DNA from 2 places in the Mesorhizobium sp. WSM3866 genome. Region 2 is predicted to be linked to the other one. Evidence: predicted binding sites of a transcription regulator. Region 2 holds the regulator's gene; the other holds the start of a gene.

Region 1 (3,409 bases), on a different contig from region 2:
TTCCAGAGGCTTGCGCGGTGTTCCGTCAGCGGCATCTGCGCTCAGCGCGGTAAACGGTTAGAATGGCCTGCGTCGACCGCACGTCATCGAGCCGCAAGCGAGCACCTGGCGCCCGCTGCGGGCGGATCACTCGTTGGAAAGGGAGCCGTTCCACGCTCCAGCCAGCACCTACGCCAGCGTTGGCCGTTCCATCTAGCGCCGAGGTTCCGTCATGCCGCAGGGGCCGGACCCGTCGGTCCAACCCCTGCATCCAGGCATCAGCTCTTGATTTCGATACGCTTGGCCTGCGACTGCGCCTTCGCGGTCTTGGGCAGCATTACCGTCAGCACGCCGTTCTTGAAGCGGGCATCGATCTTGTCTTCTTCGATCTCGTAGCCCAGCGGGATTCGACGCTCGAAGCGGCCATAGATGCGCTCGGAGAACTGCCGCTCCTTGTCCTCCGTCTCGGAGCGCTTTTCACCCTTCAGCGTCAGCACGCCATCATCAAGCAGCACCTCGATGTCCTTCTCGTCCAGGCCCGGGACTTCGGCCGCCACCTTGATCTCCTTCTCGTTGTCGGAGATCTCAACGCTCGGCCAGCCGGCACCAAAGGCTGATACGCCGCCTAGGGACGGCAAGCCGGAACCGAAGCCCCGGAAGACGTCGTCGAACAGCCGATTCACCTCGCGATGCAGCGACAGGAAAGGATCGCGTTCGCCGTCGCGGAAGACACTTGGAACCTGGTTACCATTGTTTCGGCCCCAGGGAATCAGATCACGAACACTCATTTTTTCCTCCTTTCTGTTCATCCGGAAGACAAGGCCCACAAGCGCCGGGAACATCAGCCGGCGCTTGGCGCAAAGCGCGGCGAGAAGGCTCAGGCCGCCTTGTTGTCGGCCTCGATTTTCTTTGTCGCGGCCTTTGGCGATGATTTGTCCGCCGTGATCTCGATCCGGCGCGGCTTCATTTCTTCCGGGATCTCGCGTTTGAGGTCGATTGTCAGCAGGCCGTTGACGAGGCTCGCATCGACGACCTTGACGTGATCGGCAAGCTCGAAACGACGCTGGAATGCGCGGCCGGCAATGCCGCGATGCAGGTACTCGCCGTTGTCCTCGCCTGCCTTTTGGCCAGAAACCATCAGCATGTTCTGCTCCTGGGTAATGGCCAGTTCGTCCTGGCTGAAGCCTGCCAGGGCCATGGTGATGCGGTAGTCGTCCTCGCCGCTCTTGGCGATATCGTAGGGCGGCCAGTTGTCAGCGGTTTCGATGCGGCTTGCGGTCTCGAGCGCGTTCAGCATTCGATCGAAGCCGATGCTCGACCGGAACAGGGGAGAAAAGTCGAAACTGGTTCTCATAGCTACATCCTCCATTGAGCAACATAGATACGAGGAGCGCCAAGGCAGCGGCGCTCCTTGACCTTGCCGGCCACATCAGGCGCCGGCAGGTTCGATTTGGGAATTGATTCCTTTGCCGTCAAGAGGTCCGGGGCGCGCCCGTCAAAGCTGCATAATTACCTTTGTTTTCACGGCGCTAGCACTCGGCTGTTGCGAGTGCCAAAAAATTTCTTGCGGCCTCTTGAAACCGGCGCGTGCAAAACCAAATCCACATGCGCGAGGCCGAAAGGATCGCGAGCCCCGCTCCGGTCCTTCCGGTCCGGAGTGGAGGAACCTCTCAAAATCTGTTTGTCCCGAAGGAGAACGATATGAAGTTCCATCCATTGCATGACCGCGTTCTGGTCCGCCGCGTCGAGGCCGAGGAGAAGACGGCCGGCGGCATCATCATCCCGGACACGGCGAAGGAGAAGCCGCAGGAAGGCGAGATTATCGCCGTCGGTTCCGGCGCGCGCGACGAGAGCGGCAAGCTCATTTCCCTCGACGTCAAAGTCGGCGACCGCATCCTGTTCGGCAAGTGGTCCGGCACCGAGATCAAGCTCAACGGTGAAGACCTGCTCATTATGAAGGAAAGCGACGTGATGGGTGTGGTCGAGCAGACATCGGCGTTGGGAAAAGCGGCTTGAACCGGCCCAACCCGATCGGTCAATGAAAGGTGCCTGCTGAAGGAGTGTTCCAATGGCTGCCAAGGAAGTGAAATTCCATTCCGACGCCCGCGACCGCATGTTGCGCGGCGTCAACATCCTCGCCGACGCGGTGAAGGTCACCCTCGGCCCTAAGGGCCGCAATGTCGTCATCGACAAGTCGTTCGGCGCTCCGCGCATCACCAAGGACGGCGTCACTGTCGCCAAGGAGATCGAGCTCGAGGACAAGTTCGAGAACATGGGCGCGCAGATGGTGCGCGAGGTCGCCTCGAAAACCAGCGATATCGCCGGCGACGGCACGACCACCGCGACCGTTCTCGCCCAGGCCATCGTCAGGGAAGGTGCCAAGGCCGTTGCCGCCGGCATGAATCCCATGGATCTGAAGCGCGGCATCGACAAAGCCGTCGAGGCTATTGTTCAGGAGTTGAAGACCAACGCCCGCAAGGTGACCAGAAATGACGAGATCGCCCAGGTCGGCACGATTTCGGCCAATGGTGATGCCGAGATCGGCCGTTTCCTTGCTGAGGCGATGCAGAAGGTCGGCAACGAGGGCGTCATCACCGTCGAGGAAGCCAAGACCGCCGACACCGAGCTGGAAGTGGTCGAAGGCATGCAGTTCGATCGCGGTTATCTCTCGCCTTACTTCATCACCAATCAGGATAAGATGCGCGTCGAGCTCGAAGAGCCCTATGTGCTGATCCACGAGAAGAAGCTTTCCAACCTGCAGGCGCTGCTGCCGGTTCTGGAGGCGGTGGTTCAGTCGGCGAAGCCCCTGCTCATCATCGCGGAGGATGTCGAGGGCGAGGCGCTCGCGACGCTGGTGGTCAACAAGCTGCGCGGCGGCCTGAAGGTTGCGGCCGTCAAGGCTCCGGGCTTCGGCGACCGCCGCAAGGCCATGCTGGAGGACATCGCCATCCTCACCGGCGGCACCGCTATCAGCGAGGATCTCGGCATCAAGCTTGAGAACGTCACGCTGGAGATGCTCGGCCGCACCAAGAAAGTGGTGGTCGAGAAGGAGAACACCACGATCGTCGATGGCGCCGGCAAGAAGGAGGAGATCCAGGGCCGCGTCGCGCAGATCAAGGCGCAAATCGAGGAGACCACCTCGGACTACGATCGCGAGAAGCTGCAGGAGCGTCTGGCCAAGCTCGCCGGCGGCGTGGCTGTGATCCGCGTCGGCGGTTCGACGGAGGTCGAGGTCAGGGAGCGCAAGGACCGCGTCGACGATGCCATGCATGCGACGCGCGCGGCGGTCGAGGAAGGCATTCTTCCGGGCGGCGGCGTGGCGCTGCTCAGGGCCGCCAATGCGCTCGACGCGGTGGCTGCCGACAACCCCGACCAGAGATACGGCGTCGACATCGTGCGGCGCGCCATCGAGGCGCCGGCGCGTCAGATC
Region 2 (3,409 bases):
CCGTCGGGCGAAAAAGCGATGTCGCGCGTCCAGTGATGGCTCGACGGGATGTCCGAGACGATCGTTTCGGGCTCGCCGGAAGCTTTGAGGTCGCCGTCGCGATAGGCAAAGCGGACGACGCTGTTGCTGTTGGCGACATAGACCCATTGCGGCTTGTCGCCCGGCGGATAGAAGGCGATGCCGTAGGGCCGGGTCAGGCCTTTGGCAAAGACCGACTTCTCGGCGGGCTTGGCGCTGCGTTCGGCCAGTCGATAGACGCGGACCTGGCTCGCCCTGCTGTCGGCGACGAAGAGATCGCCGTTCGGCGCCGTGCGCACGACACGCGGGCTGCTGATGCCCGAAGCCACCAGTTCGGCCGAAAAGCCGGGTGGAAGGGCTGGCGTGGCATCCTCGGGGCGATCGGTGACACCGCCGCCGTTCGAGGCGGATTCGGCGACATTTGGCTTCGGGAGATCGTCGGGCCTGATGAGGCGCCGCACGCCGGGCCGGTCGGCCCTCCAGTCACCGAAGGCCTTTTTGCCGGTGAGCAGGGGCTGGTCGGCCTGCTGCGCGACGGCGCCGGAGGCCAGGAACAAAGCGAGGGCGGCAAGGCCGGCAATCCGTATCATGCTGTTCTCCGTTATTCGCCAACGTGCATCAGCAACCAGACAGCGAATATCGGGCAGGCTTTCCAAAAGAGAAGCCGGGCATGCAGATTTTGACGGAAAGCGCCGGCAGTTCAGCTCTCTTCGATATCCAGATCGTCGTCGAGCTGCTTTTCCAGCGCGACCAGATCGGCCGGCAGCGGCAGGCCCATGGCGCGCATTTCCCTGAGCTTCTCGCGCAGTAGCTCCTGGATCTCGTGATCGTCTTCCGGTTGGTTCACCATCTCCTCGAGCAGCAGGCTGATCTGGGCCTTGAACGATTCCAGCGCCATTTCCACCCTCCTTGCGACGTTTCCGGCTCGCCTACCTCAGCATGCGCGAAATCAACTGGGCCGTATAGTCGACCATCGGAACGATGCGGGCATAGTTCAATCGCGTCGGGCCGATGACGCCGAGCGCGCCGACGACGCGCGCATCCTTGTCGCGATAGGGCGCGACCACGAGCGACGAACCGGACAGCGAAAACAACTTGTTCTCCGAGCCGATGAAGATGCGCACGCCCGGACCTTCCTCGGCGAGGTCGAGGAGCTGCAGCAGTCCGTCCTGCGTTTCCAGATCCTCGAACAGATGGCGCAGCAACTCGAGATCGGCCTGGGCGGTGACGTTTTCCAGAAGATTAGCGCGGCCGCGCACGATGAGGCGCGCCGGCAGGCCGCTTTCGGCGCCGGCCCATACCGCGAGGCCCTTCTCGACCAGCTCCTGCGACAAGGTGTCGAGAGCCGCCCTGGTCTCGTCCTTGATGCGCGCGATCTCGACCCGCGCCTCGGCCAGCGTGCGGCCGCGGATATGGGCGTTGAGGAAGTTCGAGGCCTCGTGCAGCTGCGAGACGGTGATGCCGGCCGGCAGGTCGACAACGCGGTTCTCGACATCGCCGCTCTGCGACACCAGGACGGCGAGCGCCTTGGTGGGTTCCAACTGGATGAACTCGATGTGCTTCAGAGCCACCTCGTTCTTGGCGGCGAGCACCAGGCCGGCGCCGCGCGACATGCCGGAGAGCATCTGGCTGGCCTCGGTCAGCATATGCTCCAGCGTGGCGCCCGAGCCCGAGGCACGCACCTGCGCCTCGATGACGCGACGCTCGTCGTCCGACAGATCGCCGAGCTCCATGAAGGCATCGACGAAGAAGCGCAGGCCGGTCTGGGTAGGCAGGCGGCCGGCCGAGATGTGCGGCGCGTAGATCAGCCCCAGATGCTCGAGGTCGCTCATCACGTTACGGACGGTGGCCGGTGACAGCGACGACGGCAGGATGCGCGACAGGCTGCGCGAGCCGACCGGCTCGCCGTCGCGCAGATAGGAATCGACAATCCGCCGGAAGATGTCGCGCGAGCGCATGTCGAGCGACTGAAGCACGGGCGGCTGCGATGCGGGATCGACTGCCTTGTTCATTCCAGCGAAGAACCTCCTATCGAAAGATATAGACTTAAGCCTCCGTGGTGCAACCCGGGCCATTTTCGCTAGCGCCGTTTCCTTGGCGCCCCGTTTCCTTGGCGCCCTTTTCCTTTGCGCCATCCGTCGCATGCGTCTACAAGCCGCCGACGAATCCAAAACCATAGGAAAGAAGGCCGAATGCGCCCCTCCAAACGCCAGCCCGACGAAATGCGCGCCATCTCCTTCGAGCGCGGCGTCTCCAAGCACGCCGAAGGCTCGTGCCTGGTGAAGTTCGGAGACACGCATGTGCTGTGCACGGCGAGCCTGGAGGAAAAGGTGCCGGCCTGGATGCGCAATTCCGGCAAGGGCTGGGTTACGGCCGAATACGGCATGCTGCCGCGCTCGACGGGCGAGCGGATGCGCCGCGAGGCTTCCGCCGGCAAGCAGGGCGGCCGCACGCTGGAGATCCAGCGGCTGATCGGTCGTTCGTTGCGCGCCGTTGTCGACCTGCAGGCGCTAGGCGAACAGCAGATCACCGTCGACTGCGACGTTATCCAGGCCGACGGCGGCACCCGCACCGCCTCGATCACCGGCGGCTGGGTGGCGCTCTATGACTGCCTGCGCTGGATGGAAGCGCGCCAGATGGCCAGCGTTTCCAAGGTGCTCAAGGACCATGTCGCGGCGATCTCCTGCGGCATCCATGACGGACAGCCGGTCATCGATCTCGATTATCTCGAGGATTCCTCGGCTGGCACCGACGCCAATTTCGTCATGACCGGCAAGGGCGGCATCGTCGAGATCCAGGGCACGGCGGAAGGCGAGCCCTTCTCCGAAGAGCAGTTTTCGGCACTGATGGGACTGGCCAAGAAGGGTATTTCTCGGCTGGTCAGCCTGCAGCAGATGGCGGTGGCGTAGGGTCACCGATGAGGTCGACGATCCTTCGCATCCCCCTCTGGCCTGCCGGCCATCTGCCCGACAGGGCAGAGGGGGGTGCTTCGTGACTCCCTCCGCGATTCTGGAATCAGCGCTCTACGTCACAGATCTAACCGCTGCCGAAGCCTTCTACCGCGACATCCTCGGCCTGGATCCGCTGGGCAAGGTCGAAGGTCGCCACGTCTTCTTCCGCTGCGGCAACGGCGTGCTGCTCATCTTCAATGCCGAGGCGACGAAAATTCCGCCGGCGCCCGACGCCAGGCTGAAGGTGCCGCCGCACGGCACGGTCGGCGAAGGGCATCTTTGCTTCACCGCGACTGCGGCCGAGATCGCCCAATGGCGCAAGCATTTGGCGGCCAAGAACATCGCCATCGAAAGCGATTTCGAGTGGCCGCAGGGCGGACATTCGATCTATATCCGCGACCCTTCGGGCAATTCGATCGAGTTCGCCGAACCAAGGATCT

What was found. The regulator HrcA, encoded in region 2, represses chaperone genes, less so after heat shock. The targets are predictions, from matches to a motif close to GTTAGCACTCNCNNNNNGNGAGTGCTAAC.
Region 1: groES (co-chaperone GroES) is a predicted target of HrcA. The motif match lies at 1,508-1,536, and genes of this name have one in related genera.

Annotation. Positions count from the first base shown of each region.
Region 1 covers NZ_NSGC01000008.1:254,350-257,758, forward strand. The annotation lists gene CK222_RS19935 (Hsp20/alpha crystallin family protein) at 258-767, opposite strand; gene CK222_RS19940 (Hsp20 family protein) at 857-1,333, opposite strand; gene groES (co-chaperone GroES) at 1,681-1,995, shown strand; gene groL (chaperonin GroEL) at 2,048-3,409, shown strand, end outside.
Region 2 covers NZ_NSGC01000002.1:51,076-54,484, forward strand. The annotation lists gene CK222_RS04270 (sorbosone dehydrogenase family protein) at 1-608, opposite strand, end outside; gene CK222_RS04275 (hypothetical protein) at 719-916, opposite strand; gene hrcA (heat-inducible transcriptional repressor HrcA) at 948-2,030, opposite strand; gene rph (ribonuclease PH) at 2,211-2,927, shown strand; gene CK222_RS04290 (VOC family protein) at 3,010-3,409, shown strand, end outside.